DNA from 3 places in the Paenibacillus sp. FSL W8-0194 genome. Region 3 is predicted to be linked to each of the others. Evidence: predicted binding sites of a transcription regulator. Region 3 holds the regulator's gene; each other region holds the start of a gene.
What was found. Region 3 encodes Rex, which represses fermentation and respiration genes when NADH is low (regulators of the CRP and FNR family bind a similar motif). Its sites were predicted from a motif close to TTGTGAAATATTTCACAA; they were not measured.

Region 1: MKY58_RS01675 (L-lactate dehydrogenase) is a predicted target of Rex. The motif match lies at 4,930-4,947, and genes of this name have one in related genera.
Region 2: qoxA (cytochrome aa3 quinol oxidase subunit II) is a predicted target of Rex. The motif match lies at 4,230-4,247, and genes of this name have one in related genera.

The regions. Positions count from the first base shown of each region.
Region 1 is NZ_CP150205.1:404,896-415,863, forward strand. Features, by position in the region: gene MKY58_RS01650 (hypothetical protein) at 12-383, shown strand; gene MKY58_RS01655 (GNAT family N-acetyltransferase) at 446-868, opposite strand; gene MKY58_RS01660 (peptidase E) at 1,045-1,746, shown strand; gene MKY58_RS01665 (DUF4440 domain-containing protein) at 1,821-2,210, shown strand; gene MKY58_RS01670 (amidase family protein) at 2,255-3,757, shown strand; gene MKY58_RS01675 (L-lactate dehydrogenase) at 3,931-4,893, opposite strand; gene MKY58_RS01680 (hypothetical protein) at 5,045-5,311, opposite strand; gene MKY58_RS01685 (NAD(P)/FAD-dependent oxidoreductase) at 5,651-6,829, opposite strand; gene MKY58_RS01690 (DUF1641 domain-containing protein) at 6,867-7,307, opposite strand; gene MKY58_RS01695 (cytochrome c biogenesis protein CcdC) at 7,778-8,314, opposite strand; gene MKY58_RS01700 (WHG domain-containing protein) at 8,413-8,991, opposite strand; gene MKY58_RS01705 (MBL fold metallo-hydrolase) at 8,993-9,709, opposite strand; gene MKY58_RS01710 (sigma-70 family RNA polymerase sigma factor) at 10,195-10,800, shown strand; gene MKY58_RS01715 (DUF4179 domain-containing protein) at 10,748-10,968, shown strand, end outside.
Region 2 is NZ_CP150205.1:1,195,727-1,206,694, reverse strand. Features, by position in the region: gene MKY58_RS05120 (AEC family transporter) at 49-969, shown strand; gene MKY58_RS05115 (DUF2339 domain-containing protein) at 1,083-3,092, shown strand; gene MKY58_RS05110 (HAD family hydrolase) at 3,220-3,948, opposite strand; gene qoxA (cytochrome aa3 quinol oxidase subunit II) at 4,384-5,346, shown strand; gene qoxB (cytochrome aa3 quinol oxidase subunit I) at 5,374-7,320, shown strand; gene qoxC (cytochrome aa3 quinol oxidase subunit III) at 7,317-7,913, shown strand; gene qoxD (cytochrome aa3 quinol oxidase subunit IV) at 7,915-8,196, shown strand; gene MKY58_RS05085 (WG repeat-containing protein) at 8,344-10,836, opposite strand; gene MKY58_RS05080 (RNA polymerase sigma factor) at 10,938-10,968, opposite strand, start outside.
Region 3 is NZ_CP150205.1:2,168,159-2,179,126, reverse strand. Features, by position in the region: gene MKY58_RS09705 (acetate kinase) at 1-329, opposite strand, end outside; gene MKY58_RS09700 (3-hydroxyacyl-CoA dehydrogenase NAD-binding domain-containing protein) at 326-1,198, opposite strand; gene MKY58_RS09695 (AAA family ATPase) at 1,346-2,848, opposite strand; gene MKY58_RS09690 (hypothetical protein) at 2,848-3,372, opposite strand; gene MKY58_RS09685 (DUF5590 domain-containing protein) at 3,700-4,215, opposite strand; gene MKY58_RS09680 (amidohydrolase) at 4,240-5,553, opposite strand; gene MKY58_RS09675 (redox-sensing transcriptional repressor Rex) at 5,528-6,193, opposite strand; gene dinG (ATP-dependent DNA helicase DinG) at 6,254-9,106, opposite strand; gene MKY58_RS09665 (tetratricopeptide repeat protein) at 9,246-9,878, opposite strand; gene panD (aspartate 1-decarboxylase) at 9,996-10,379, opposite strand; gene panC (pantoate--beta-alanine ligase) at 10,383-10,968, opposite strand, start outside.

The DNA.
Region 1 (10,968 bases), 1.8 Mb from region 3:
GGGGCGAAAGCGTGAAAAAACGGATCGTATTATGGAGCGGCATCGGCATCGTCTTTCTTGCGGCGATCACGGCGGGTTCCTACGTCCAAAATATCGGAGTCCAAAACATCAAGCTTATGTATGCGCTGCATGCGACCGACAAGACGATCGTTTTGATGGATCAAGGTTTGAACGGAACCGTTAATTATCTGACGAAAGCTAAGAATCCGGCCGAATTAGTAAAACAAAAGATGAACAAGGAAGGCTGGAGTTATGCTGAACAGGAGGGGGCGGGCTATTTTTTCGAAAAAGACCGGCAGCGCTGCATTGTGACCGTCAGGCAGTGGAACCACAGCTATTTTATACTATCGGTTGAAAAGAATCTCGTCGATCTTGCGGGATAAGTTTCTAAAAAACGGGAAAAGAACTTGCCGGCATGGCGGCCGGCGGGTTCTTTTCCCGCGTTTTATTGCGGATGGGTTCGCCCGGATTGATGCTCGTAGTTGCGAATCAGCATCCCCTGGGCTTTCCGCATGCCGAGTTTTTCGTAGAATGGCTGGAGATCGGGATCGCAGAGCAGATCCACCATGTAAATTCCTCTCAGCTTCTCGATCATCCGCCGGGCCAGCTCTTGTCCGATTCCCTGTTTCTGATAGGCGGGAACGACCTCCAGCAGCGGGATATAGGCCGTCAGCACGCCATCCGACAACGCGGTAATAAATCCGACGACTTTCCCCGTTTGCTCATCCTTGGCCAATATGCAAGAGGACGCATTGCGGAGAATCTGCATAAAAACGGCATAAGAAGGCGGGTTCGGCCACCCGTCGAAAAATCCCTCCGCCAGCGAAGCTTCGGTAATATCGCGTAAATGATCCTGATATTGAATCATGTCATGTTCCTCCTCCTGAATCGGTTCTCTACACCTTACCTTGATTTCGCGCAGTAAACAACCGTTTTAACGATTTTTTAGGTAGCGCCGCGAATCTTGGGGCTGTTATGATGGGGAGGAGAAATTTGGAATATTGCTCGCTTCGCGTTCGATGCGGGCTGAAAGAAGGAGATTCCATGAGACAGGTGATCGCGCTTGGCGGAGGCGGTTTTTCCATGGAGCCGGACAATCTGCTGCTGGACCGATATATTTTGAGCCAGTCCGCGGCCCGTAAGCCCAAGGTATGTTTTATCCCGACGGCCAGCGGGGACGCGGAAGGTTACATTGAGGGATTTCGCAAAGCTTTTTCGGCGTTCGACTGCATTCCTTCCCATCTGGCGCTGTCCAGGCCGCCTGCAGCCGACTTGGAGGATTACGTCCTGGAAAAGGATATCCTTTACGTGGGCGGAGGCGATACCGTGCAGATGCTGGAGACCTGGCGGGAACACGGTTTGGACCGCATCCTTCGGCAGGCGTGGGAGCAGGGCGTCGTGCTGGCGGGCCTCAGCGCAGGTTCCATGTGCTGGTATGAAGAGGGAGTCAACTGCGATGATGACGGGCAGGCGAAAGTGGTCCAAGGATTGGGTCTCATCCCCGGGAGCCACAGTCCGCATTACGACTCGGAGCCGGAGTACAGGCGGGGGTATCATGAGCTGCTGCGCAGCGGCCGAATCCGCGCGGGCGTCGGCGTAAGCGATGGAGCGGGCATTCATTATATCGGCTGCAGAATTCATCGGGTCGTCAGTTCGCGGCGGGATGCCCGGATCTACGGGGTCGAAGCCTTTGACGGCAAAGTCGCGGAAACGGAGATGATTCCCGAATATTTGGGAACGCTTTAAGACTGGGAGTTAATGCAAAATAATACAGGCCAATCTGAAAGGGCAGCGCCAATATACATAGGGAGTGGTTTCTCATGTTTGATGAAGCCATGGCGGCGGTCGAAGCGTACCGCAGAGTTATCCATGAAGGGACCGCGGAAGAGGTGAACGCATGGATATCGGATGACTTTATCGGTTATTTTGGTTATTACCCGGATCGGGATTACGAGGTTTACCGGTCCGGGCATTATAAAACGGACAACCTTGAAACGCTGGCCATGTATGAGGGTAAGGAACCTCATTGGGAGTATAGCGACCTCGCAAGGAACATGCGTACGGAAAATGAATTGGTCCTATCGTCCATCGTGAACTTCAGCCTGCACGGCAAACAAGTCGCGAGCGTGTTGGCCATGGAAGTATTTCGCAAGGAACAAGGAGCATGGAAGCTGTACAGGCAGCATATGGAGAAATATGCCTCTGTCTGAAATGATGCAGCCATGCCCTACTTAAAACCCGGGGGTGAGGACAAATGGAAAATCCACTGAATATCGAGGAATGGATCGTGGAGCTGGATATCCGCAGCATGCAGGCTGCCATGGAATCGGGCGAAACCACCTCTGAAGAAATCGTCAAAGCCTATCTGAAACGGATTGAGCGCTACGACGGCAAGCTGAAATCCATCATAGAAGTGAATCCGGCTGCCCTGAGGATCGCAAGGGAGCTCGATGACGAACGTTACGAAAAAGGAACCCGGGGGCCGCTCCATGGCATCCCCCTGCTCTTAAAGGATAACATCGATACCCGCGACGCGATGCATACCAGCGCCGGCACGCTGGCTTTGGCGGAGCACGTCGCGGCGGAGGACTCGTTCGTAGCGGCTCAGCTAAGAAAGGCCGGGGCGGTATTCCTCGGGAAGGCGAACATGACCGAGTGGGCGAATTTTATGGCGAGCGGCATGTGGGCCGGTTACAGCAGCCGCCGGGGATTATGCCTTAATCCGTACGGACCGGGGGAATTGTTCGTCGGCGGGTCCAGCTCCGGCTCGGCCGCAGCCGTGGCGGCAAACCTGGCCGCCGCGGCGATCGGCACGGAAACGTCCGGGTCGATCATCAGCCCGGCCAGCCAGCAGATGCTGGTCGGCATTAAGCCGACGGTCGGGCTGGTCAGCCGTTCGGGCATCATTCCGATCACGCACACGCAGGATACGGCCGGACCGATGGCCCGAACCGTCGCCGATGCCGCGATCCTGCTGGGGGCCATGACCGGAATAGATGAGCGGGACCCGGCCACGGAGGCAAGCGCAGGGCGGTTTTTGCAGGATTATACGCCATTTCTTGACGCTTCCTGCTTAAAGCAAGTGCGCATCGGCATTCCGAGGCATTATTTCCGCGACCTGGATCCGGCCCGAAAGGCCGTTCTCGAAGCGGCGATCGAAGCGCTCCGCAGGGAAGGGGCAACGATCGTCGATCCGGTAGAGCTCCCTTGTCAGGATGCGTCCTGGAACGGAAACGTGCTGGTCTACGAATTCAAAAAGGGCGTCAACGATTATCTCGCGCAGCTTCCTGAAAGCATTCCCGTTCATACGCTGGCCGAAGTGATCGCGTTCAACAACGGGCACGCCGACCGGTGCCTGAAATACGGGCAGGACCTGCTGGAGAAATGCGAAGCGACCAGCGGGACCCTAACCGAACCGGAATATTTGGAGACGCTCCGTTACAATCAGGAGATGTCGCGGGCTAAGGGGATCGATTACGCGATTGAAACCTACCGTCTTGACGCGTTGCTGTTCCTCGGCTGCGACGAAGGGGACGATATCGCGGCCAGAGCTGGCTATCCGGCGATTACGGTGCCGGGAGGTTACGCGGAGGACGGCGTCATCGCTCCGGGAGGCTACATCACCAAAGGCCCTGTCGGAATAACGTTTATCGGAACCGCGTTCAGCGAACCGACGCTGATCAAGATTGCCTATGGATACGAGCAGGCGACCCGACACCGCGTACCGCCGGATATGAGCAGGCTGGAGGAGCAGTAACAGCCTCATCGTTCGGATCATCGCCGGCAATCGCTTGATCTTCCGGCCGATGAAAAAAGGAGCCGTTCCCCCGCCAATCCGGATGCCGGAAAGCGGGGGAGGCTCCTTTTATTATTTGTGCTCACGCAAGCTGCGAACGAGGATGATGGCCGTGACGGCAACGGAAGGTTAACTTAACGTATCGGCTCGAGCTGGAGACCCTCCAAATTGCGGCGGATCAGGGCGCAGGAATCCTCGAACCGTTTCCGTTCGTCTTCGCTTAACTTAAGCTCCAGCAGTTCCTGAATGCCGTCGCTGCTAATGATGGCCGGAACCCCGGCGCACACGCCGTGTTCGCCGTACTCCCCGTCGAGTATGGCGGATACGGCGATAATTTTATGTTCGTCGTTCAGGACGGCACGGGTAATATGGGCGATGGCGCTGCCGATCCCGAAATGGGTCGATCCCTTCCGCGTGAAAATTTCCCATCCGGCATCCTTCGTTTTGCGCGCGATATCGTTCAAATCGACATGCTTAAAACGTTCCGGGTGCTGCTCCAAAATATCGAGGATCGGCTTGCCGCCGATCGTGACGTGCGACCATGCGACGAATTGCGATTCGCCGTGTTCGCCCAACGCATACCCGCTGACGCTGCGCGGATCGATGGAAAACACGTCCGAGAGCAGCGTTTTGAGCCGCGAAGTATCGATGGAAGTGCCCGTACCGATGACGCGATGGCGCGGAAAACCGGTAAGCTTCCAAATCATGTACGTAACGAGATCCACCGGATTGGCGGCCGTGATGAAGATCCCCTGAAAACCGCTCTCCACGATCGGCGTCACGATTTGACGCGTAATTTCGGCGGCTTCGGCCAGGACGTCCATCCGGTTTTGCCCCGGCTTCGGATTGGCGCCGGCCGTCAGGATGACGACGTCGACGTCGGCGCAGTCCGCATAGGTTCCTGCGTACACGGTCGTCCGCGTATGCGTAAAATCGATGCAATGCGACAAGTCCAGCGCCTGGGCAAGCGCCCGGTCGTATGTGCGGTCGATCATCATGATCTCGTCGCAGATGGATTGGTTGATCATCGCGTAAGCGCAGCTGGATCCGACCATGCCGGAGCCTACGACGGCAACTCTTCTTCTTTTGCGTTTCATGTTTCATTCGCTCCTTCAATCCTATTGTACACGAGATTGTGATAAAAATCCCATAATCGGCCGCTTCGGCGAAATTCGGTCCATTACGGCCCTAAAACGATAAAAACCGGCAGCGCGGCGGCTTCCGGTGAGAGTCCTTTTGGAGCTTCGTTCAGGGGGCTGAAGGACTCCAGGGCCGCCGGATCCATGTGCCTGGCCGCAGCCTTAAAAAAAGACCCCGACAGCGCAAATATCTGCATAAATGCGTCCCGATGGAGCTCCCCAAAATCGCGATCGTTTCATGTCCGTTGATCCGTCTGAGCCCGGCATACAGGGCGGTGCTGAACATCACGTCGACGATGACGAACTTTGCCAGATCCGCGCGCGTAAATACCCAGACCTGAAACTCCTTTTGGTGAATCCCCGCAAGCTTTCGCATGCCGCCCTCCTTCCCTTTCGCCATAAATCCCTCGCTTTTTTAGGATATATCAAAGCAAAACGTTTGAGAACACGCGGACAAGATCGAATTTTGTTCGGCGGTCATACTTTCTTCGTCCCATGGCCATATTGAATATAGCCCAAAACGCCGATCGGCAGCGTCTCCTGCCGATTCCGGAGCTGCCCGGGCTTGAGGGCATCCCGAAAGTCCCGTCACGACCTGTTATGGATGCAGACCGCGCTTGCACAAAGCCTGGCATCGTAAAAAACAGGGTATCCCCGGTCGCCAAGACCGTGAGGATACCCTGTTTGCCGCTTCAAGCGGTTGTTGTTATGAAGATTAGTAAGCCAGCGTATACAATGCTTTGATGTGGGAGAGGTAACGGATGTTACTTGCTTCCTTCATCAGCGTCGCAGGCAGACCTTTCAGCGAAATGTTGTTTTCGCCGATGGTTGCTACAGCGTCTTTGCGGCCAAGGCTAGCCAGCGTACCGGAGTTTACCGGAGCAAACGTTTCGAACGCTTTATCGTTCAGGAACGCGTACAGGTTGTAGCCGATCAGCTCGCCCATTTGCCATGCAATTTGCGCGGTTGGAGGGTAAGGACGTCCGGTTTCGTCGAAGTATACGGCGCTGTCGCCGGCAACGAATACGTCTTTATGGGACGTGGATTGCAGGAATTCGTTGACGGTTGCGCGTCCGCGGTTGACTTCCAGGCCGGATTCGCCGACAAGCGGATTGCCTTGCACGCCGCCGGTCCATACGAAGGTGTTGGTGACGATTTTTTGGCCGTCTTTCAGGTCAACAACGTTACCTTCCACGTTCGTTACAGGCAGTCCGGTCAAGAACGTTACGCCGCGGTTTTCAAGGCTTTTGGTCGCGCGCTCGATCAGATGGTCAGGAAGCACAGGCAAAATTTTAGGGCCGGCTTCAACGAGCATCAATTTGATTTCGCTGCGGTCAATGCCGTATTTTTTGGTCAGGCTTGGCAAGATGTCGGCGATTTCGCCCACGAGTTCGACGCCGGTCAAGCCGCCGCCGCCGATGAGGATCGTTGCGTCAGCCGGATCTTTGGATTGGGAGTAAGCTTGGATGCGTTCTTCGATATGGCGGTGGATGCGGTTGGCATCGTCAGCGGATTTGAGCACCATGCTGTATTTGTCGAGGCCGGGAATGCCGAAGTAAGCGGTGATGCTGCCGAGGCCGACGACAAGCGCGTCGTAAGTCAGCTTGGAACCGTCCGAAAGCTTCACTTCTTTGTTGTCCACGGAGAAAGACTCGACCTTGGCGATTTTCAGATCGATGTCTTTGCCTTTGAACAGTTTTTCAAGCGGCATGGCGATCGCTTTTTCTTCGATGCTGCCCGCAGCCAGGCGGTGAAGCTCGGTAATGATTTGGTGAGTCGGATATTGGTTCACCACGGTCACGCGCGCTTGGTCTTTGTTCATGTATTTGCGAACGGTCAGCGCGGAGAGGAGTCCGCCATATCCTGCACCCAAAATGACAATATGTTTTGACATAGTTTTTCCTCCGTCCTTACCTAAATATTAAAGTGGATTATTTTTGTTCTTTCGCGTTTTCAGCAGAGACTTGGAGATAAGCGTTCACGAAACGGAACATTTTTTGTGCTTGCGGATCTTTCAGCAATTTGAGCAGGCCAAAAAGACCGATCACTTCTTGACTGCTTTCTGCGCGGTCTTTTGCTTCGATCACGTTTGCAGCGACGGATTTCACCGATTTGATAACCGGGGTTGCCATCTCCTGAATGGCGCCAACCGTGTCGCTTTTCAGCGTTTTGTCCGTAGCCACGGCTTGAGCGAAATCGTAAGACTTTGTCAATACATTCACAAGCTCGGTCAGCTTTGGAAGATGGTTGACCAGCGTGGTCAAAGATTCCTGAACCTCGGGCTTGAGCAGCTGGTCGAGCAAATCCTGTTGATTTTGGCTGACAGGCTCGTTCGCTTGTTCAGTCTTTGCATCAGTAATTGTTTCCGACATGTCCATTTCTCCTTTGCGTAAGCAGCAGTGCTTAATTTTATTTTAAAAAGGGCTAATAGACCCTTTTTGGGCAGAGGGGTCTAGAAGCAACAGACCTTCCTCAAGTGAAAAAGGCCGCAATCTAACTCATCATTACCTATGTTAACATAATGTTCACCAAAAGGATAATGAGGCATTTCAAGCCTTACGCACAAATTGTGAAGTTTTACACAAGTATACGTCTTCTTGGTCCGAATCTCTCTGTTTTCCTCCATTTTTGTGCGCAAATTGTGACAAATTCAACAAAGTGTCGCTGAACGGATGAAACATGTTGCCGCTTTTTGTCCTTCTCCCCTAGGTTCTGCATTTCCATAATGCAATATACCTTTGAATGCAGCAAGATGCAAGGGGAAAGGGCTCCGCCTCGCATAAAAAAACCGCCTTCTGCGGCGGGCCGCGGAAGACGGTGAAAGGATGCGTAAATATCGTTGTTATTTTGCATTCGTCGAGGTCGGGGGTTCCTGGGGCAGCGGGGTGCTTTGCAGTTCGCCCGACGCTTCGATGGAGCGGTATTGTTTCAGCATGAACACTCTCCAGCGGACGATCATGCCGAACGCCAGCAAGAAAAACAGGGCGCCGGACTGCGGAATCGAAACATACTCGTCGATCACCTGATGAAGCACGGTACGGACGATCAGCAGAACGAACAAGATGACCACGAAGCTTTTGGAACGTCTGGCGAACACCTGGCCCTCCGAGACCTCGAATTTGGTGCTGCGAATGAGCGGATATGAAAATATGAACCAGCCGACAAGGAAGGCGGCCAACGCCCAGAGCCACGGAACCCGGACTTGCGGCGCCACGAACATCAGGAAGCCGGTGGCCATGCCTAGCGGCGGAATAATGATTTTTTTGATCGTTACCGGTCTGTTGCTGGCCTTCAAGCGGACAAAAATGACCAGAAGAGCCATCAATAAAGCCCCTACGGTGGATCCGATTTGAAGATATGAGGGACTGATATGAGCCACGTTCAAGACTCCTCTCTTCATAATGATATAATTAATCACGTATAACTATATTATATCACACCCGGCAAGAAGTAAACTTGAACGCCATATGACATTCTTTACTTATGGATCGGCTTTTTGCTCGTGTGCAGCCCTTCCAAAAAAGCCCGCAAAACGTATTCCAGGCTTTCATCCACCTTCAGGTCCATTTGAAATCCTCCGTGCTGCTCAAGCGACGCAAACCCGTGCAAAAGGCTGCGCAGTCCGCGGATCGCGTGCAGCGTTTCCGTTTCGCCGAGCCCGTAAGGCTCCATAATCCGCAAAAAAAGGTTCAGCAGCTCCTGTTTCGCCGATTCCAGCTCTTCGTGCCGCTGCGTGTTTACCTTATAAAAGGCTTCGTACAACCCGGGGCGGGAACGTGCGAACCGGAGGTAAGCGCCGCATAAGCTGAGGATCGCATCGTCGCCCGTTTTGCCGATGACCGCGTCCCGTGTCGTTTCGACAAGCAAGCGGATGCAGTGAACGGTCAGCGCCGCCCGCAAATCGGGAAGGCCGTTCACGTGGTTATACAGGGAAGGCGAACGCACCTTCAGCTTTTGCGCAAGCGCAGCCAAGGTCAGCGAATCCAAGCCGGATTCGTCGGCGATTTCGGCGGCGGCAACGAGGAGGGTGTGACGGTCGAGGCCCATTTTCGCCATCTTATTTCACCTCCCGAAAAGCGGCTTCGGCCCGCAGAATGGCCTGGTTCATGGCAGCGGCGGGCTGCTCCAGCATCCGGCCGTGGCCGACGGCCAGCCAGGACGGCTTCAGGTCGGCCAGGCGGCGGGCGCTTGCCAATGCGGCTTCTTTATTCCAGGTCGCCATCGCGGGGAAAGGGAAAAGCGGCCGCGTGTCGCCGGATACGGCCATCCCGCCCCGGATTTGGAACGCGTCGCCGGCGATCAGGACGCCGCTCCGGGTATCGTAGAAGGCCATATGGCCGGGCGTGTGCCCCGGAGAGGCGATGGCCAGGAGGGAACCTATCCGATCCCCGTCCGCCAGGAGGCGATCCGGTTTCGTACGGACTTTTTGCGGGACGTCCCCCTTGATCGGCGTTTGCGGTTCTCCCGCTTCCAGGGCGCGGCTGCCGGCCAAAAGGGCTTGATCCCGGCGCGATATAAGCACTTCGGCGTTTGGGAGGGCTTCCTTTAATCCGTCCAAAGCCCCGACATGGTCTCCATGCGCATGGGTGAGCAAAATGCGGGTAATCGGTTTACCGAGCGAATCCGCAGCGTTGAGAATCCCCTTCAGGCTGAACGGCATGCCGGCGTCGATCAGGGTCAGGCCGTCCGCTTCTTCGACGAGATACACGTTGACGGGGAACAGGCGGGGCAAAAAGGAAAGCTGGGTGACTTGATGAACGGTCGTTTTTTTCATGAAAATCATCCTCCCATACGCTAAGACTAATCTTATTAGCATTATAACTAATGGTATTAGTTTTTGGCAATCATTTATTTTCCATAATCAACCCATTTTTTTATAAGGCATCTTCAACGTTCGATTCCGGACGCTCTCCGGACACAACGTTATAGTTGGACGAATGCGTTTCACGCCAAGGCTGCTTGGCGGAAAGCCGCTGCTCGGATGTTTGCAGCATTCTCTTTCAAAAAAGCGTTTTCAAAAGGACAAAATCATACTATAATGGTAAATGTAAACCCTTTCATATGTCTAATCTGATTTGGGCCCTTCATTCGGAGGGCTCCTTTTTTTTCGGGGTTCCCCGCAGAAGCGCTTGAACCGGCTCGCAGCCCGGGCCCGCTTGACGGGGACTTTTTGTATAAAAAGCGAGAGGAAAAACCTGCCTCCTTCGTCTACTAGATATGTAAAATGGTCAGAGGAAGAGAGAGCAGGGGAGGATCGTTATGATAGACCCGTCACGGGACGCTGCGCTGGTCAAACAGGTGCTTGCCGGACATAAGGACAGCTTTGCGCAGCTGGTCGATACACATAAAAACAAAATATACGGTTTGCTTCTGGGCATGGGGGCAAACCCGCAGGACGCCCAGGATTATACGCAGGAAGCTTTTCTGAAGGCTTACCGCAAGCTGGCAAGCTTCAGGGAAGACTCCAGCTTCGCCTCATGGCTGTACACGATTGCCGTGAACGTCATGCGGGACGCGATGCGGAAAAAAAAAGACCTGCTGGCGGATGACGGCGTCCTGGGCGAGGGAAGGCACCATGCCGAAACGCCGGAATTAGCCTTTCTGCGCAAGGAGACCGGCGGAGAAGTGCAGCAGCTTATCAACCAACTGCCCGAAAAATACCGCATCGTGCTGCTGCTGCGATATACGAACGAGCTCAGTTACGAAGAAATCGCCGAAATTGCCGGCATTAAGGTAAACCAGGTGCGGAACCGGCTTCACCGAGCCAAGAAGTCCTTATGCAAAATGGTCAAGGATAAGGAGGGGATAAAGCATGAAATGCTGGAATCTGTCTCAGACAAGAGAATTCATTCGGTCTGGAAATAACGCAATGGATGAAGAGGCGCGCCTCCATATGCAAACTTGTCCGGAGTGCCGTTTGCTGCTGCAGCTGGCGGAAGAGGGGGAAAAGGCGTGGGAAGAGCTGCTCTTTCGCAAGGCATTGCCCGACGGGTTCACGGAGCGGGTGATGGCGTCTTTGGCCGACATTGAAAT
Region 2 (10,968 bases), 970 kb from region 3:
ATGAATAAGCCCGCCATTTACATCATGAAGAAAAAGGAAGCTGAATGTATGATTGCTACCATATTGCTTGAAGTCGTGCTGCCGGTGTTTGTGCTGATCGCGTTCGGCTCGCTGATGCAGCGGCTTTTCCAACTGGATTTATACACTTTATCCAAAATCAATTTTTATTTCATCACGCCGGCCGCGGTTTTTATGAGCATGTACCATTCCGATATGTCCGGCGAGCTGCTGGGGACCGTCGTTATGTTTTACGCCTTGTATGTCTTCATTTTATGGCTGCTGGGGACCGTGGCGGGGCGCCTGTTCAAATTCGAAAGCAGCATGAAAGCGGCCTTTAACAACAGCATCATGCTCGACAATTCCGGGAATTACGGGATGCCGATCAACGCGCTCGTCTTTAAGGGGGATATGCTCGCTTCGTCGATGCAGGCGCTGATCATGTCCCTGCAAAGCCTGCTGACCTTCACGTACGGCGTCATCGCGATCCAGGGAGCGAAGATGAAAGGCAACTACCGGAGCATGCTGATCGGCTTCTTGAAGATGCCCGTGCCGTATGCTTTGGTTTTGGGGCTGCTGCTGCATGTGCTCCAGGCGCCGCTGCCTTTGTTCGTATCCCAGCCTTTAACCTACGCGCAGCAATCGATGGTTGCCATTGCGCTGCTGACCCTGGGGGCGCAGATCGTCAAATACCCGCTCAAGCTTTACCGCTTGGACGTATACGTCAGCATGTTCCTGAAGCTGATCATCGGACCGGCCATCGGATGCGCGCTCGTCTTCGCGCTGGGACTCAAAGGAATACCCGCGCAGGCGCTGCTGATCGCATCCGGCATGCCGACGGGCGTCAATACGTCGATTTTGGCCGAAGAATATCGGAACGAACCCGATTTCGCCGCCCAAACCGTGCTGCTCTCCACCCTGTTTAATGTCGTGACCATTACGGGATTGATCTCCCTCGCAAAGATGTTCTGAGCCTATTCCAAGCGAATTCCGAGCATATTTCGTGCTAAATCCGCCGTCATTCTGTGGTAAGATGGATATACGGCAATAGAGCTTAATATTGGGAATTCAGGAGTGGTTAACCATTGGAGTTGGAAAAAAGGATTGAACAGCTAGAAGCCAAAATGAAACAAATGGAGCTTGAGCTGACGGAACTGCGCCATGCCAGGCGCGGGGCGGACCAGCCCGTTCAGGGGCCGGCGCCGGGGGTAACGCCTCCGCACGCGGGCGCTCCGGGGCATGCCGGGCATCCACCGCAGGCCTATCCGCCTTACGGTCAGCCGCGGGTGCCAAATCAGGCCGTTCCCCCTCAGGGAATGCCGGGGCATCAGGCCCCTCCGGGCCAGGGCATGTATGGCCCTCCGGCTCCGGGACAAGGGGGGCCGGGTTACCGGCCCGGACCGCAGGGCATGCCGGGATATCCTCCTGCAGGCGTACCGGGCCAAGGTTATCAGGGCCAGGTTCCGCCGCAACAGCCCCGGATGCAGGGGGCCGGCCAGCCTTATCCGCCGGGAATGAATCCGTACGCTTATCCCGGGCAGCAGCCGCAGGTTCCACGCGAACCCAAGCCGCCGAAGGACTGGGAGCATCTCATCGCCAGGGTATGGCTTCCGCGGGTCTTTATCGTGGTCCTGCTGCTCGGCGTGTTATGGGGATTTACCGCAGTGGTCAAAGCCGGATATTTGACCGAACCCGTGCGCTGCCTGCTGGGCGTCGTCGCAGCCGCCGTCATGTATTGGCTGGGCGAACGGCAGCTCCGCAGCAAACGGGAAGCGCTCGGACAGGTGCTTTTGGGAGGTTCGATCGGCATCCTCATCTTGTCCGTGTTTGCGGCCCATCAGCTGTATGACCTGATCCCTTCGGGCATCGCGTTTGCGCTTTACGTCATTTCGATTGCGCTATGCGTGTTTACGGCGCTCAGACGCCGCTCGCAAACGCTGATCATCATCGCGACGGTGGCGGGGTATCTCGTTCCTTTCCTCGTGCATTCCGCCGAGCCGAATGCTTGGGTGCTGGCGGGATACGAGACCGCGTTTTCGCTGGCGATGATCGCCGTCGCCTTGAAATTCGATTTCCGCGCCGCCTATTTCGTCGCGGCCGGGGTGCTTCATCTGCCGCTTCTGATCGCTTACGCGGCAGGCGACTTCGATGAAAGCCGCCACGTTTTCATCGGAGCGGTATTCATTCAGCATGCGGCATTGCTCGCTTACGCCTTCTTCGGGCCCGGACGCCGCAAACTTGATGAAACGTTGTCGTTATTCCCCGGATTCGGCGTCATGGCATTATGGATTTATGCCTTGTACCCGCTGTGGGAAGGTTCCGTTCATTGGCGGCCGTTGATGCTGCTGGTGTGGGCGCTGGTTTACACGCTGGCCGCATGGGGCAAATACATGAAGGAACAGCGTTCCCCCGTGTTCGTCTCCATCGCGACCGTCGCCTGGTTCCTGTGGGCATTCGATATTTCGAACCAGCATTATGCGCCGGCTTCCGCGATCGTCATCGGAACCGCGGGCATCGTCCTAGGCATGGTGCTGAAAAGTTATATGCAGCAAATCACGGCAGCCATCGTATTGCTGTACGGCGCGGCGGGCACGCTGTTTTTGGCCATCCATCGCATCTTTTCCGCCGAAACCCTTTCCTGGCTCGTACTGCTGGCCTCCCTTGCGGTTCTGTCGTACACGCTGCGGCGTATGCCGCAACGGATGTTGTCCAACCGCTGGCCGGATATTCTCATGTGGATCGATGCCGGGCTTGCGATCATTTTTATGACCGAGGCGACCAACGTGCTGACCGGCGGGCTGACGAAAGACCTGCGGCATTTGGTTTTGTCCGCGGTGTGGGCGGTGTACGCCATCGCCGTCATCGTATGCGGCGTCTTGCTTCAGCGCCGGATGGTCCGGCTTGCCGGCATCGGCTTGCTGTTCCTCACGCTGGTCAAAGTCATCGTCGCCGACCTGCCGGACGTATCCGTTGCGGTCAGAGCGATTTTGTTCATCGGACTTGGCGCGATCGGCATCATCGTCTCCAGGCTCATGTACAAACGCAAACAGGTTCCGCCGCAATCGCCACCTGATGATGCGACCGTGGAACGTTAATGCCGGTGCATCGGTACCTGCCTGAACTTATACGATGAAATCGTTTATAGGATGTAAATGAAAACAAAGCAGCCGCGACCCCGTAACGGGAATGCGGCTGCTTTGTTTTCGTTCATCCCTGAATCCTTTAAGCCAGCAGCAGCCCGGCAAGCTCCCGGTAACTGCCTGCCGTATACTGCGGCTGATGTTCCGTTTCGGGCTCAACCTGCCTGTGGTTGAACCAGATCGCGGTCCAGCCCGCATCCAGCGCCCCGATCACGTCGTTTCGCCACGAATCGCCGATGTAGAAGCAGCGCGAAGGATCCGTCCCCGTTTGTTCATTGACGCGGGCAAACAGGCGCGGATCCGGCTTGTCGTAACCGACCGCCCCCGATACGAAAATATGGCCGGAAGGGATGGCGGCATCCAGCGCCAGCGCCTTGATTTTGGCCATCTGGTGCTCCGCCGGTCCGTTCGTGATCAGCCCGACGACATGACCGGCCGCCTGCAACTCGCCGATCAGCTCCGTTGCCCCCGGAAACGGGCGGATCCGGAACTGGCGCTCCAGGTATTGTTCCTGGATCCGGCCCGCCTCCCCATCCGTCACCGCGATCCCGAATTCCGCCAAAGCCAGCTTGGCCCTTTGGATCCTCATCTCCTGCAAATCCCGTTCCGCTCCGGCGGCATTGACCGCGCCATGGCTGGCGGAAAGCTTGTCGCTGTAATATCTGAATCGGTGATATACCGCCTCATACGGAAAGTCCTCTCCGGTGCCGAGCACATGCCGAAGCGCCTCCCTCAGCGGCTGCAAATGATCGTAAAGCGTATCATCCACGTCAAAAAATATCCCTTTTGCGTTCGTCCGTTTCTCTCCCATTGCGTTTCCTCTCCTATGGTCCGGATTGCAAAATCCTTATTGTGATGTTTGTTACGGCAAACGAATTTATGTCTATTTTAGCACATGATGCCGCGGTACAAGCAGGTTTCAGCGACCGCCGGACAGGGGTAAAAAAACTTACCCCGGGCTTAAAACCCTTTCAATTGTGACAGAACTGGCACAACTGTTCCCCGCCCGTTCAATTTTGAACAAAAATGAAAATCGCCGAATTTAGCCTTTTTCAAAGCTTAATCGGATTTTTTGGCCTTTTTTCGTGAAGAATGTGAAGATTATCACAGAATAATTGTATTTTATTTACAATTATGTATTCTACTGTATTTGTTTTCTTTTTCACAAGTTACTATGCTATGGCTATAAGGATTCGCGAATTATCCAAACACTCAGCGATTAAGGCATGCTAGAAAGGAGTTTCCCGTGAAGAAAAAAAGATGGTTGTTTTCACTCATTTTTATTTCCGTCGTCATGCTGCTCAGCGGATGCGATACGAAACTGATGGTCCTGGATCCGAAAGGGCCGGTAGCGAAAACACAATCCAATACAATTATCTTCTCTATTCTGATGATGGCGCTCGTGTTAATCGTCGTGTACATCCTGTACATTTTCATGTTGACCAAATACCGGGCCAGCAAAACGCCGGACGATTATGAACCGCCTCATATGGAAGGAAGCAAATGGCTCGAATTTATCTGGACTGCCATTCCGATTATCATCGTAGCCATTTTGTCTGTCGTTACCGTACGTACGACTTATGCCGTAGAAAAGGTGCCGGCCGGCTATGAGGATCAAAAGCCGCTTGTCATCTACGCCTCCTCTTCCAACTGGAAATGGCATTTCAGCTATCCGGAGGAAGGCATCGAAACGGTAAACTACGTCAACATCCCTACGCACCGTCCGGTCGAGTTCCGTCTCTACTCGTACGGTCCGATTTCAAGCTTCTGGGTTCCGCAGCTCGGCGGACAGAAATACGCGATGAGCGACATGGTCACCAAGCTGAATCTCGTCGCCGAACATGAAGGTTCGTACATGGGTAAAAACTCGAACTTCTCCGGTAAAGGTTTCGCCCAAATGGAATTCGAGGTACTTGCCCAATCTCCTGCCGATTACACGAAATGGGTCAACGAGGTGCAGCAAACCGCTCCGAAACTGACCGAGCAGGAATTCAACTCCGTATTGCATACGGACTTCGTCGGACGCAAGTCTTACAGCTCCACGCACCTGAAATTCTCGCCTCCGCCTATGGATATGTCCGAACACGGCCATGGCGGGGACAATTCGACAGACAGCAAGGAATCCGGCAAGGATTCCGCGGATCATATGCAGGACATGGGTGACATGAAAGACATGAACGATCATTCTTCCATGGAACACGGTCACTAACATCATGGAGAAAGGAGAACAAACTGCATGAAATGGGACGAATTTTTTGTTACCGGCGAGCCGATGATCTACGCGGCCGATGTCAGCATCGTGCTCGTATCGCTCGCCATCGTGATCGGATTGACCTATTTCAAAAAATGGGGCTATCTGTGGCGTGAGTGGCTCACCACCGTGGACCACAAAAAAATCGGCATTATGTATATTTTGTCGGCGTTGATCATGCTGTTCCGCGGCGGCGTCGACGCCCTGTTGATGCGGGCGCAGCTCGCGACGCCGGACTCCAAATTTTTGGATGCCCAGCACTACAATGAGATATTTACGACGCACGGGGTTATCATGATTTTGTTCATGGCGATGCCGTTTGTCATCGGGATGATGAACGTGGTCGTTCCGCTGCAAATCGGGGCCCGCGACGTCGCTTTCCCTAGACTTAACGCCGTCAGCTTCTGGATGTTCTTTATGGGAGCGATGCTGTTTAACATTTCGTTTGTGATCGGGGGATCGCCGGATGCCGGCTGGTCCGCGTACTTCCCGCTCGCAAGCCTTGAATTCAGCCCGACGGTAGGCAATAACTACTACTCGCTCGCGCTGCAAATATCCGGTATCGGTACGCTGATGACGGGCGTCAACTTTATCGTGACGATCCTGAAGATGCGTGCTCCAGGCATGAAACTGATGCGTATGCCGATGTTCACCTGGTCGGTACTGATTACGAACGTCATTATTTTGTTTGCTTTCCCTGTGCTCACCGTAGCGCTTGCCCTGATGATGTTCGACCGCGTGTTCGGAAGCCAGTTCTTTACGATGGCCAACGGCGGTATGGATATGCTCTGGGCCAACTTGTTCTGGGTTTGGGGACACCCTGAAGTATATATCGTTATCTTGCCTGCTTTCGGTATTTTCAGCGATATTATTTCCACGTTCTCGAAAAAGAATTTGTACGGCTACAAATCGATGGTTGTCAGCATGGTCGCCATCTCGGTCCTGTCCTTTCTCGTATGGGCGCACCACTTCTATACGATGGGCCAAGGCGCCATGGTCAACGGCTTTTTCTCCATCACGACGATGGCGATCGCGGTTCCGACCGGGGTCAAAATTTTCAACTGGCTGTTTACGCTCCGCAAAGGCAAAATCTCGTTCACGTCTCCGATGCTGTACGCGATGGGCTTTATCCCGATCTTTACGATCGGCGGCGTAACCGGCGTCATGCTTGCGATGGCAAGCGCCGACTATCAGTATCACAATACGATGTTCCTGGTGGCCCACTTCCACTATGTGCTTATTCCGGGTACGGTATTCGGGGTACTGGCCGGCATGCATTACTGGTTCCCTAAAATGTTCGGCTTCCGCCTGAACGAACGTCTGGCCAAAACGGCCTTCTGGCTGATCATCGTCGGCTTCAACGTGGCTTTCATGCCGCTGTTCTTCCTTGGACTTAACGGCATGACGCGCCGGATGTACACTTATTCAGCCAGCACCGGCTACGGTCCGCTGAACATGATCGCGACGATCGGCGCTCTCATTCTTGCGGTCGGCTTCGTGGTCCTGTGCTACAACTTCTTCTACAGCTTCCGCCACAGCCCACGCAACGAGGGCGGGGATCCATGGGATGCGCGTACGCTGGAATGGAGCACGCCAAGCCCGGTTCCGGTTTACAACTTTGCGAAAGTGCCTGTCGTACATTCCGAAGATGCTTTCTGGCATGCCAAAAAGCATAACGTTCCGCTTTATGAAGAAGGACCTTACGAAGAGATTCATATGCCAAACAACAGCGGGCAACCGTTCATTCTCGGCGTAATCATGTTTTTCCTGGGCTTTTTCCTCGTGTTCAGCTGGTTCATTCCTGCGATCATCGCGGGCGTCGGCGTGATCATCATGCTGGCGGTGCGTTCCTTCGAACGCGATCACGGCTATCATATTCCACCGAAGGAAATCGCCGCTACCGAACAGAAACTGCGGGGTGATACCGTATGAAAATAAATGACACGCTGCCGCTGGAGTACAGAACCGAGGAGAACAGCAACAAAATCTTCGGCTTCTGGCTCTTCCTTGGAGCAGAAATCGTCCTGTTTTCCACGTTGTTCGCCGTATACTTCACGCTTTGGAACCGTACGGGCAACGGCCCGACCGGCAAAGAGCTTTTCGAGGTCGGCGGTGTTATCTGGGAAACGTTCCTGCTGCTCACAAGCAGCTTTACCTGCGGCCTTGGCATTCATGCCATGCGCCTCGGCTTGAAAAAACCGATGATGATTTTCTTCGTCGTCACTTTGCTGATGGGCCTCGGGTTCCTCGGCATCGAGATTACGGAATTCGTCAACTACGTGCATGAAGGCGCGACGCTGCAAACGAGCGCATTCCTGTCCAGCTTGTTCGTCCTGCTCGGAACCCACGGTCTTCACGTGACCATGGGGATCCTGTGGGGCGCAGGCATCCTGATTCAAGTGGGTCGCCAAGGCTTTACGGACGAGACCGCGAACAAATCGTTCATCTTCTCGCTGTACTGGCACTTCCTTGACGTCGTCTGGATCTTTATCTTCAGCTTTGTCTACCTGAAAGGATTGATGTAATATGGCACGATTGTTCCCGATACGTCACGTGATGGGATATATCTTTTCGCTGGTCCTTTCACTCGTGGCACTTGGCGTGATTTACTGGGATCTGACGTTTTCGGCCGCCATGGTCATTCTGATCATCAGCGCATTGATTCAGGCTTCGCTGCAGCTGGTTCTGTTCATGCACATCGGCGAAACGTCCTCGAAAAAGACGCTCTACCTCAACATCGCTTATGCGGTATTCGTCGGCGTTGCCACGATTTTCGGTACGCTCTTTGCGATGATCTGGGGATACTGATACACCTGAAATCGAAAAAAGCTGTCCTTTGCGGACAGCTTTTTTTGCGTTATTACGATTGGGCATGCCGGTTCGTTTCCCCTCCCCCGCATTGCCGGTCACAAGCGGCCCGGAACGGCCTTGCACCGGCATGCATGCGCCGTCCCGTCAATGAAACGCCTTCCAAAATGCCCCTGTCGTATCGATCAAATCGCGGATTTGGGCAAACGGGATCGTAAAGGTTGGGAAACCTGCGGCATACGGGGCGATTTCGTACGGCTCGAAAACAAGATGCAGGGCGTCTTCCGTCACGTAAAAGGATTGATCCGGCGAAATTCCCTTATAACTTCCAGGGAATACATAAGAATATTGCGGGTCTTCCTCAATCTGCCTGCCGACGATGTCGCTCAGCCGCTTTACGTAATCGCTGCCGGGTTTAAACAAGTCCTTAAGGCCGTACATCCGCCCCGTCGCCAGATCGATCAAAGCAAATGCCTTTGTCGGCATGCCATGTGCCGCGCCAAGGGGATACCGGTACCCGTCAAGCTCCAGCACCAGCAGGTTTTGTTTATAAAACAGAACCTCAAAGTCGCCCGTATAGGTGTAGTCCAGCGTCTGATCCGCAGGAACGGGCTTTACCTGCGACAGCTCCTTCAACTTGGCATTCACCGACCGCTGAGCCGCCGGGTCCTTGATTCCTTCCACAACCGGATAATACACAATGTAATCCGGATTCGGCTTATATTTCTCTTCTTTCACGAGGTAGGGAGGCTGCAGCGGAATGACGGTGTTTTGCCGCCAAATGACCTGCCCGCTGCGGTCGATATAGGACAACCGCTGGTCGACGAATGCCTTGATCAGTCCTTCGCTCTCCCGCTGCAGGGTTCCGCTGCCGCTGACCCGCGGGTACCCCGGGGCGGGTTGCCCGGAGCTGTCGATCAAAAACGTAAACCGCCTGTCATACGCGGATGCCAAACCGCCTTCAAAATTGGAAACGTCTCGGTAAGAAAACTCGGTCAGCCTGCGGCCGTGATCGTCCGCAATGGCATACACCGAGCCGATGAAAGGCTGCTGCGGGTCGACGGCACGGCCGAGCGCGAACCGCCCTTCGTTCAGATCCCGGATATCGTCGTATTCCGGGCGGATCACCCATTCCCCCTGCCGGTCGATAACGCCGAATCTGGATTGGTAATCCTCGGCGGTATTAACGATGGCACGGCCTTGATGGAACGGGAACGCCGAGGTGAAAGCGGCCGGAATCACGACGCTGCCTTTCTCGTCGATATACCCGTACTTCCCGCCGGCATCCTTTTGGAATGCAAGGAGCCCCTCTCCAATCGGACCGACGTAAGCATAAGGGTACGTCGCCAGCCTGCGGCCGTTCCGGTCGATCAAGGCGTATTCGTTTTCTTGGATTTTGACGACGGCCTTGCCGCCGGAAAAATCGCCGGCTTCCGCATATTTCGCAGCAATGGCTTCATGTCCCTCCGGATCCAGATAACCGTACCGGCTGCTTCCATTCCCGCCGGCTGCGTCATTGAAGACGGCCCGCCCTTCATGCATATCCGCAATAAACGCATATGCTTTGCGGGTAAGCACCTGGCCCTCTTGATTGATCAGCCTGAAGCCTTGTTCGTCGTTCACGACGGCCCGGCCCTCCGAAAAGGGATTGATCCACTGGTACCTTGGTTGAACGACAAAACGCCCCGCCGAATCGATCACCCCGTATTTCCCTCCTGCCGCGGCAACGGCAAGACCGTTCTGTTGAAAATCCCGGGCATCGTCGAACCGGGCCGGAATCACCAATTTACCTTCGGCATCGATATATCCCCACTTCGTTCCGTGCGTCGTTTTCAGGGATGCGGGAAACAACCCGGAAGGCTGCGGAAAGCGTCCGCTTCCGTGCAGCGTCTGCTCGATGTTCCGCTCGAGTTCGCGTAGCGTTTCCTTGGACGGATAGGGATCCGGAAAGGAAAGGGCCCGGCGCACCGAAGCCAGCGCAGGTTCCGGCATCCCGGCCCGATACTGGGCGTCCGCCAGGTAATACCAGTAAAAGGAATAATCCGGATGCTTCCGCGTCAGCCCTTCGTAATACCGCACCACGGTCGGAAAGTAGTAACGGTACGCATCCGGCGCGGGAACAAACGCGCCCTGGCTCCACCGAACCACATCCACCCGGTATGCGTCCCCCGTATCATGAATCCAAAGGGCGATTTCGGCCTGTCCGTCCCGTCCGTTCGTCCCGGGCATATCCTCGACATGGACGAAGCTGAAGCTCATGCCGGACGGGGCGGCATCGGTCAGGACTTCACCCGACCAGGCATAGACGGACAACTTCGACCAAATGGAACCGATCCGCCAACCGATGACTAAATTGCTCGTGCCAGGCTGCAGGACCGGCGCGGCAGCCATGTAAGTGACGCCGTATCCCGGTCCCTTCATGCGGGCCGCAGCCTCGTAGCGCCCTTCCCGGTAAACAAGCACCATAACAAATAGTTCGCCTTGCAAACGGTAAACCGCCGTGATTTCGGGAATTCGGTCTCCGGTAATATCGGCGGCAAGAACAGCCGGACGGGGCGCGGGACCGTCGATGTTGGCCAGTTCGGCGCCTTGCGGCAAATGCCGCCTGGCGATCTGGATCGGATGGTCGTGTACGGACATCTTGGGACAACCTCCCTTATTCAACAAGCTCCTTCGCCTAATCGTATGCGGCCAGCCGCCATATATGAATTCTCCCGCCCAAAAACACTGTCGTAGAAGTATTACTTCTTTATATACTCAACCATTTCCTTA
Region 3 (10,968 bases):
TTCACGTCGCTATCCACGACCGCGGACTCGTCGAAATATTCGCCGCCGTGAACGACGCGGTGCCCAACCGCGTCGATTTCGTCGATCGAACCGATCACGCCGTGCTCAGGGTTTGTCAGCAGTCCGAGCACTTTGCGAATCGCCGTCGTATGCTCCAAAATTTCGCTCACTTCCGTCACGTCGGCTCGTCCCGCAGGTTTGTGCGTTACGATGGAGGAATCCATGCCGATCCGTTCCACCAGCCCTTTGGCAAGCACGGATTCGTCGGTCATGTCGTACAGCTGGTATTTAAGGGAAGAACTTCCCGCGTTAATGACTAAAATTTTCATACCCGGTCACCATCCTTGTCGTACTTGAAGAAGCCTTCGCCTGTTTTGACGCCCAAATGCCCCGCGCGCACCATCTTTTTAAGCACGATCGACGGACGGTACTTCAGCTCGCCGAATTCCCGGAACATCCGATCCAGCGCAGCAAGGACGGAGTCGAGGCCGAAACGGTCGGCCATCTCCAGCGGTCCGTATTGGAACTGGTATCCGATGCGCATCGCGTCGTCGATGTCCTCTGGAGAAGCCACGCCTTCCTGGAGGATATGCAGCGCTTCGTTGATCATGAGGCAAATCATCCGGCTGGAAACGAAACCAGGGGATTCATAGACCATGATGCCTTTTTTATGGACGACTTCCTCAACGAAACGTTTGGTTTCCGTAAATGTCGTATCGGAAGTTTTCAAACCGCGGATGATTTCGACCAGGTCGACTTTGCTTACCGGATGGATGAAGTGCATGCCGATCACCCGCTCCGGATACATGGTCGAGCTGGCCAGCTCCGTCAAGCTGAGCGAAGACGTGTTGCTGGCAAGAATGATATGGCTAGGGCATACTTGGTCCAGCTGCGAGAATACGACGCGTTTGGCGTCCAGGTCTTCGGAGATCGTCTCGATGACCATGTCGCATGTGCCGAGCTCCGCAAGATGCACCACTTTATGAATTCTGCCCAAAATCAATTTTTTTTCTGCTTGGGTAATGGCCCATTTTTCGAGCTGTTTGTCCAAGCTGAGTTCGATCATGGAATACGAATAATCGAGTTTTTCCGGCGTTTTCTCCACGAGCAGCACGTCCAGGCCGCGCGTCGCCAGCATTTCGGCGATGCCTTGACCCATCGTGCCCCCGCCGATGACGCCAATCTTTTTAAAGTACATGTTTCTCTTCCACCTTCCTATGGCCACTTGTTTGCGAATTTTCTATGTCGTACCCGTATCTTTAATGTAGGAGGGTACATGGTGACCCAAACTATAATAATAACTTAGCACAGAAAAAAAGTAAAAAAAAAGAACCAGCATCACAAATTATGCTGGTAATTGGGAATGTTCACGAAATAGTCGACGAAATTGGTCTCCGGACAGCGTTTCTTCCTTCAGCAGGATATCGAGCGACTGTTCGTAAATCGTCCGGCGTTCCTCCAGCATCGTCCGCGTCCGTTTCATGAGCTCTTCCAAAATGGCATTGTTTTCTTTCATCAGCTCTTCTTTCGTCACCATGTCCAAATCGACGATGCCAAGGGACGTCAACCCGGATTTCATCATGGTTTGCACGATGTTCAGCGCCTGCTCGAAGTCGTTGCTCGAGCCGGTGCTGCGTCCGCCGTAGAAAATCTCCTCCGACGCGGCGCCGCCCAGGGCGATCATAATTTGCTCCTCCAGGAACGTTTTGGTGTACAGGTATTGTTCCTGGGTCGGATTATGCCGCACGTAACCAAGCGCTTTGCCGCGCGGGCTGAGCGCAACCTGGCTGACGCTGCCCGGACGGACAAGCTCTGCCATGATCGCGTGGCCAAGCTCGTGAATCGCAACCCGTTTTTTCTCTTCGAGCGTCGATTCGCGGTCGGTGCGTTCGCCCATCATCACCTTGTCTATGGACATGGACAAATGTTTTTGTTCGATTTCTTTTAAGCCTTCGCGCATCGCGTAAATGGCTGCCTCGTTCATGACGCTCTCGAGCTGCGCCCCGGAAAAACCGAAGGATTCCTCGGCGATTTTCCCGAGGTCGACGCCCTCTTTAAGCGGCTTGTTTTTTGCATGCAGCCGGAGAATATGCTCGCGCCCCTTTTTATCGGGCAGGTCGACCTGGATATGCCTGTCGAAACGTCCCGGACGGAGCAGCGCGCTGTCGAGCATTTCCTTGCGGTTCGTTGCCGCGATAAGCAAAATTCTCGGACTGTCGGACGAATATATCCCGTCCATTTCGGTCAGCAGCTGGTTCAGCGTCTGATCGTATTCGCGCTGCTGGCCGCCTTCGCGTTTGCCGCCGATCACGTCGATTTCATCGATGAAGATGATCGCGCTTTGCTTGTTTTCCTTCACGGCGCGGTTGCGCGCTTCGCGGAACAGCTCGCGCACGCGACCGGCGCCGACGCCGACGTACATTTCGACGAATTCGCTGCCGGACGAAGCCACGAATACGGAATCCGTATAATGCGCGGCCGCCTTCGCCATCAGCGTTTTCCCGGTTCCCGGAGGTCCCGTCAGCAGAATCCCTTTCAAAGGACGGATGCCGAGCTTGCGGATTTCTTCATGCTTGATCAAAAAGTCCAGGGCCTCCATCAGCTCCTGCTTCGCATGATCCTGCCCGCCGATTTCTTCGAACGTCAGCTTCTTGGGCCCTCTTTTTTTGCGTTTGCGCTCCGCCCCGGCTCCTACGGCCAGTCCGCCGCGAACGCTCGCCATGAAAAGCAGCCCGCCGATCAGCAGCGCCGCAATGATCAGTGGAATGATATTGACGCCGATATAAGCCAAAAATATGAGCAATACCGGAACGAAACCGACCAGCACCTCTTTGGTCCATCTTGGCATTATTCCCACACCCCTATCTTCGCGGGGTTCCGGGGCAGCACGATAAACTTGCTGGAATCGCCGTCGCTAAGGCTGATATACACGTTGTCGGTATCCATCTCCGTTTGGGTTTTGATGCCGGAATCTTTGGCCAGCTGCTCCAGCTTGGCCGGAATTTCGGTATATTTCTTGTTGTCCATCGCTTCGGCGACGGAGAACATCGCGGAATTCCAGAAACGGTTCAGCTTCTCGGAGGAATGGTCCACGAAATCGAATTTCAGCTTGCGGTTGCCCACCACCGATTTTCCTTTGGTCGTAATTTGGTTTACAAGTCCCGATAAGTTCGTGTCAGGCTTCAAATCCAGTTTCAGATTGATCTGATTGCGGGTAATATCGAATTGGGCGTTGTTGACGCCTTTATAATTTTGAACGATTTTTTGCAGCGGCCCTTGCATCGTCGTCTGGCGATAAACGAACCATCCGCCGAACAGCACCGCCGCCGATATGACAACAGTAAGCGCAATTGGTATTGGACGCAGTTTCAAAACGTTGTCCTCCTCTCTTATTCTAAAAAACTTATCTTATCTATATCATACGAAAAATAGACAACCGCGGCAAAGGAGCTTTAAACAAAGCTTCTAAGACACGGTCATTCCAAGCTTCTTCGATCTGCATTAAACACGACGGTCACACCATTTTCAGAGAGTATATCTTTGAATCACAATATAGAGTATATCACATCGTATATACTTAATCGAAGGTAATGTGTGAAAGTATTTAAAATATTATCCTGCGCACGCCAAAGAACCCCATTTTCATGAGGTTCTTTTCCATTTATTAGCTAATGATTCGCATCAATGCGTTTAGACGGATTACCGGTTAGGCAGCGTAAACGGTCCCCCGATGCTTTGGCCGTCGCTGAACCGGTAGAATTGATAATAATAATGATCCTTGGACCAGTAAAAAAGCTGCCATGCGTATTCGCCGTTGTACATCCCGGGCACGGCCTTCAGCTTTTTGACGTCCGGAATTTCCTTCGTCGCTTTTTCCTTGATCTGATTTTCCGACATGCCGTTTGAGAGCAGCTCTTCATGCACCGCGCCCTCGCCCGATTTCACTTTGCCGTTTTCGTCCATCGTCACCCACACCATGATCGGACGGTTGTCTTTGTCCAACCCTTCGATCGCCCAGCAGATCGTATCCCATACCGATTTTTGGGCTTCGGTCACCTTCACGAGGCTTGTCTCCTGTTTGGCCTTCAGAATGGCCGCCGTCTCTTGCGCGCGGATATCCTGCGTTACGTATATGTAATAACGGTAAAGCCCGAACACGATCAGCAGAAACGCGACGATGCCGAGAAAAATCCATTTCTTTTTGTTCTTTAGCATAAGTTCCCCTATCTTTGGCCGTTCTTACCGCGACAAGAGACCTTCGAACGCGGCTTGGGCTTCCCGGCGGATGCGCTCTTCGTCCATCGTCAGGCACGCGCCATGCTTCACGATCTGCTTGCCGTCCACCCACACATGTTCGACGTCTTTGCCGCTAGCCGAGTAGATCGCGTGGGAAATCAGATCGGTATGCGGAAGAAAATGGGCTTGATCGGTATTTAGTGCGATAAAATCGGCTTTCATGCCCGGCGCAAGGGTACCGACGTCCTGCAGGAAAAGGGATTGCGCTCCGTATACCGTTCCCATTTTCAAGGCCTCGTAAGCCGGAACCGCCGTCGGGTCGCCGGACACCCCTTTGTGGATGAGCGCCGCAAGACGCATTTCCTCGAACATGTCCAAATTGTTGTTGCTGGCCGCGCCGTCGGTGCCGAGCGAGACCGTTACGCCCGCTTTGAGCAGATCCGTCACGCGGGCCACGCCGCTCGCCAGCTTCAGGTTGCTGCCCGGATTGTGAGATACGGCCACGTTGTTGCGCGCCAAAATGCCGATTTCTTCATCGGTCAAGTGAACGGCATGGGCGACCAGGGACGGTCTTGAAAATACGCCGAGCTTCTCCAAATGGGCGACCGGACGCAAGCCGTAATCCCGAACGTTTTGCTCAACCTCGGCAATCGTTTCGGACATATGGGTATGCATCGGCAAATCCAGGTCAAACGCAGCCTGCACGAATTTCTCGATGAAATCCGGAGGACATGTATACGGCGCGTGCGGCGAAATCATCGTCGTGATCCGGCCGTCCGCCTTGCCGTTCCAATCGCGTGCGAACTGGATCGCCTCGTTCAGCTTGTGACGCTGAATGTCCTCGGAGCATAACCCGATGACGCCCCGCATCAGGGACGCGCGGATTCCCGACTCTTCGGTCACCTTGGCGACCTGGTCCATATGGTCATACATGTCCAGGAAGGTCGTCGTCCCGCCCTTGAGCATTTCCAGCACCGACAGCGCCGTTCCCCAATAGACGTCGGAGGAGGTAAACTTGGCTTCCATCGGCCACATTTTCTCCTGCAGCCAAATTTGCAGGGCCAGGTCGTCCCCGTACCCCCGCAGCAGCGACATCGCTGCATGTCCGTGCGTATTGATCAATCCGGGCATAAAAAACAGATGCGTCCCGTCGAATACGGGAACTTCGTTTTCAAGCTCCGGCATTTCTTCCCCTATATAGGCAATGCGGTCGCCTTCGATGACCATGCAGCCCTGGATTACGGGCTTGTCTTTGTCAGGCACGGCAAAGCTGCCGTTCGCAATGATCCATTTATTCTTTGTCTTGTTCTCCGTCATCGGCAGAACCTTCCTTTCCGTTATCCAAATAATATGCCAAGCTCAGCAGGTCGGTCGTAAAGTCCGCCGCATGAATCCGGATGTTGGCCGGCGCCTTCAGAATGGTCGGCGCGAAGTTCAGGATCGCCTCGATCCCGGCGCCAATAAGCTGGTCGGCCACGTTCTGGGCCTCGACGGCGGGCACCGTAATGATGCCGATCCGGATATTCCGGTTTTTGATCGTATCCGTGATCTCTTCCATCGGCTGCACCGTCAGCGTATTGATTTTTTTGCCGATTTTTTTCGGATTTTCGTCAAAGACCGCCACGATTTTAATGTTTTCGCGCAGGTAAAAGTTGTAGTTGGAAAGCGCCTGTCCCAGGTTGCCGGCGCCCACCAGCACCGCGTTGATCTGCTGATCCAGGTTCAGGATGTGGCGGATTTTTTCGATCAGGTACGAAACGTCGTATCCGATCCCTTTCCGGCCGAAATCCCCGAAATACGCAAGATCCTTGCGGATTTGAGCCGGGTTCAGGTCCAGTCGCTGGCCAAGCTCCTGGGAGGAGACCGTCGCTACCTCCCGCTTGTGCAAATCATTCAAATAACGTAAATATACAGGCAATCTGCGGACGACCGCTTCGGAAATTTTCTCCGATTTCATGCATGTTCCCCCTATTTAACAGCTTAATTTCTATCGTTCGATCCTATGAAAAGGGTCGTTTTAACCTTCTTGAAGCCATTCAGATATACGGGGAACCATTTTTTCCGTATTCATATGCTCCATCTTTGGCCCCGGCAAGGAATAGAGAAAATATTTCCCGTAGTAAGACTCGATTACGCGCGTATCGTAAACGATGACGATTCCGCGGTCATTCGCCGTACGAACCAAGCGGCCGAAGCCCTGCTTAAAGCGGATGACCGCCTGCGGCACGGAAAGCTTCATGAACGGATTTTTCTTCTGGCGCTGCAAAAGTTCGGCTTTCGCTTCGTTCAGCGGGTGATTCGGCGGCTGGAACGGAAGCCTTACGATCGCCAGGCAGGTCAACGCTTCGCCGGGGATATCGACTCCCTCCCAGAAGCTGCTCGTACCGAGCAGCACCGAAGCGCTGCTGTCTTGAAACCGGCGAATGAGCTTGGTGCGGCTGCCGCTGTCCACGCCTTGGCCGAGCACGGTAATATCGCTGCCCGCAAGGGCGTTTTTCAGCGGTTCATGCACCTGCCGGAGCATCCGGTACGAGGTGAACAGCACCAGCATTCGGCCATGGGTTGCGATCGCCGCGTCGGCCAGGGACCGCACGAGGGTGTCCACGAACACCGGATCGCCGACGCTTCCTTTTACGCTCGGGAAATCCCGCGGAATGACCAGCAATGCCTGGTCGCGGTATTTGAACGGGGAAGGAAGCTGCACGGATACCAGCCTGCCGCTCTCCTGGTCTTCCTGCAGACCCAGATTATCGATCATGTATTGGAAGGACTTGTCCACCGACAAAGTAGCCGACGTTAATATAACGCTTTTCTTTTTATCGAAAAACAACTCCTTGAGCTGTTTGCTGACGTCCACCGGAACCGCATACAGCTGAAGCGATTTGCTGCGGAAATGGCTGCTTGCCTCCATCCAATAAACGACGGTGGCATCGTCCAGATTCATGAACGTCCGCAGATCGTCCCGTTCGGCAGCCAGGTCCTTGAACAGGCCGCTAAGATCCGTTATCAGGCTGTCCGCGCTGTAATCGTCTTCGTTTTCCTTGTATTCAGCCAGCATTTTTTCGCCGCGGCGGACGATTTCGCTCATTTTCACATGGATCTGGTTCTCCATCGCCTTCAATGTTTCCCATTCCTGCGGCCATTTCGACGGCTGGAGCCTCAGCACATATTGCCCGGATTCTCCCGGCGCGGCGTCATTCCTTTCCGGCATCAGGGCGAACAGGGATTCGCTGAGCTTGTCCCAAGTTTCCTTGACGTCGACCAAATCTTCGCTGATGCGATCGATCGCCGCGATCCAGTCGCCGGCCCGCTCCTGGCCGGACGACTGCAGTTGTTGGCGGAGGGCGATAAGCTGTCCGCTCCGCGCATCTTTGTACAGACGCGTAAGGGTGTGGACGACGCTGAAATATTTCATGTGCAGCCCCAGATGTTTGCCGGCAACATCCTCCAAATGGTGGGCTTCGTCAATGACGAGGCGCTCATAGGACGGCAGCAGCTGATGACCCGCTTTAACGTCTGTGAACAGCTTGGAGTGGTTCGTAATGACGACGTCGGCGATGCCCGCCTCATGTTTCGCGCGGTGATAATAACATTTGCGGAACCACGGGCAGGCTCGGCCCAGGCAGGAATCCGAATCGCTGCTCACCGTTTCCCAGAAGTCGCCGCCCCTTCCCCCGAGATTCAGCTCCTCGTCGTCGCCGTTTTCGGTTTGCGCAAGCCATACGATCATCTGCGCAGCGGTAATCGTATCTTCCTTGGGATTAAAAAAGTCTCTTCTGTTTATTTTATGTTCAAATTTTCTCAAACACAAATAATGTTGTCTTCCCTTAAAGACCGCCGCCTTGAAAGGGAACGGCACAACCTGCGTCAACAAAGGCACGTCGCGCTCCCGCAGCTGCTCCTGAAGGTTGATCGTGTGCGTGCTGATCATCACCTTTTGCTGCTGCTTGACGCTTTGGTAAATGGAAGGAATAAGGTATCCCAGCGATTTGCCGGTACCCGTTCCCGCCTCGATCAACAAATGCTTGTCCTCGTTCAGCGCGTTCATCACCTGATCGAACATGATCGTCTGCGGTTCGCGCTCCTCGTATTGGGGCATAATAGCCTTAAGACGCTTCTGAATTTCGCCCAAATATTCCTTGAACTCCACCCCGGCGAGAGGGTTGTCGTCCGTTTCGTCCCGCGGCGGTTTCATTTCCGTCCAGTCTTCGACGGCTAACGCAAACTGACGGTAAAATGTATGGCTGTTCAGGTCCTGAATCGGCTCCTGTTCCTTTTCCTGGCACAGGCCGTCAAAAAACCATCCCAAATCGCTGTCTTCGTCGGCAAACAGTTCGGTGAGCCGCTGCAGCGTGATGAGAGGCAAATCCCTGAGTTCTGACAGGCATTTCAAAAATACATAAGCCGTCGCCAATGCATCGCTGTCCGCCTGATGGGGCCGGTCATGCTGGATGCCGAAATGCGACGTGACCTGGCCCAATTGGTAGGAAGTCAGGGACGGAAAGCATATTTTAAGAAAATCCAACGTGTCGAGAATGCGCCCGGAAAACGGGAGATATCCGGAGCTGTCCAGCGCGTTTTGCAAAAAATTGAAGTCAAACGCGACGTTATGCCCGACCAGGACGACGTCGTCCAGCATCGGCACAAGCTCCATCAGCATCTCTTCCAGCGGCGGCGCATCCGCCACATCCTCTTCGGTTATACCGGTCAGCCCCGTAATAAACGGCGGGATTTCCACCGTCGGTTTGACGTAGGAACCGTACACGCGGGATATCGTCAAATCTTCTTCTATGATGGCAAGTCCAACTTGAATGATCTCATCGGCGGACTGGTTGCCTGTTGTCTCAAAATCCAGTACGGCAAATTTCATGATCAAAATTAATCCTTTCGTTCCAGTCTCAATTACCAGCATAACAGAAGATTTCACATTTGAAAATTAAAGGGCAGCAAAAAGGCGATGCACAAGGCGCTTCCCGAAGCGCATGATGCATCGGCCTTTTTGCTGCTTTCTACATCATCGATATAAGCTGGCTGCCGTATTGAAGCTGGCCGCGGTTCTGCTGGCACACCTTCAAATTGATCAGCGGATCGGGCAGCGTCGGATCGCACTGCAGCGCAATGGTAAAAAACTCCTGGGCTTTGCTTGTTGCTCCATGCTTCACGGCAATGCATCCCAAAGCATTGTAAATCATCGCTTTCAGCTTTTGGCTGTTGGCGAGCGGCAAAATCCATTGGAAATGTTCTTGGGCCGCTTCCGTTTCGTCCAGGTGCAAATGGGACATGGCCAGATACATCCGGGCCAAAAGGCTGTCGGGATATTGACGGATGACTTGGGCAAACTGCTGCGCGGCTTGGCGGTACATCAACAACCTGAAATACCCCTGCCCGCGCACAAATGCGTTCATTTCCAATTCGGGCGAGCTCTGATCTGAAAACAAGGTGGCAGGCACCTCGACATGCTGGCGGAATTCCCCCATTTTTTCCTCAAAAGATAACCATTCATCAATAATGCCGTCGCTCATCGTCTTCAGCATATTCCATTTTTGGATCAACTGATGTTTCTGGGTTTCCTCCGCCGTCGGGTAATGTTTCATGATTTCATCTAACATGTGGTTCATTTCCGCGAAAACATGCTGGAACATCGCTGCATCCCACCCTTAAACTAAAAATGAAATCAGTGCGGTCACCTGCATTCATTTTTTGTTGAACGGGCTGTTTTCATTCTCCGCGGAGCCTGCCATTCCTTGTCTTCATAAACATTAGATGATGGTTGCGTGCACTTCCTTGCTCATCGTTGTCAGCGGCCGATTGGACTCGTTGACGAACACCACTCTCGGCTTATGGTTTTTGATCTCCTCATCGGACATCATGGCATAGGACATAATAATGACCGTATCCCCCGGTTGCACCAGCCGTGCCGCCGCCCCGTTGAGGCAGATGACGCCGCTCCCGCGCGGACCCGGGATCACGTACGTTTCGAGCCGGGCGCCGTTGTTGTTGTCGACCACCTGGACTTTTTCGTTCTCGAGCAGGTCGGCGGCTTCCATCAAGTCTTCGTCGATCGTAATGCTGCCTACGTAGTTAAGGTTCGCTTCGGTTACGGTGGCGCGGTGTATTTTGGATTTCATCATCGTTCTGAACATGTCTCATTCCCCTTTCGAATGGAGCAGGCAATTGTCGATCAGGCGCGTTCTGCCGAATTTGACGGCCAGCGCCATCAATACGGATTCGTTGCGTTCGATCACCGACTCGCCGTCCGCAAGCGGCGCAAGGGCCGGAAATGCGGCAACTTCGACGTAATCGATGACGGCCAGCGGGGATTCGCTGATTCGGGTGGTCAAAAATCGTTTGACCTCGCCCGCGGTCCGGATTCGGCCGCTTTCGACCGCTTCTCTCGCCTCGCGAAGGGAACGGGAAAGTACCAGCGCTTGCGTCCGTTCTTCCGGGCTGAGGTACACGTTGCGCGAGCTGAGGGCCAGCCCGTCCTCTTCCCGTACAATCGGGCAAGGCACGATCGTCACGTTAAAGTTCAAATCGTAAACCATCTGCTGGATCACGGCCACCTGCTGCGCGTCCTTCATGCCGAAAAACGCGTAATCCGGCTGCACGATATTAAACAGCTTGCCCACCACGGTCGTCACCCCGTCGAAATGTCCGGGGCGGGACGCGCCGCAAAGTCCGGAGGTCACCTCGGATACAGCGATTTTCGTTTTGGTCGGCTGCGGGTACATC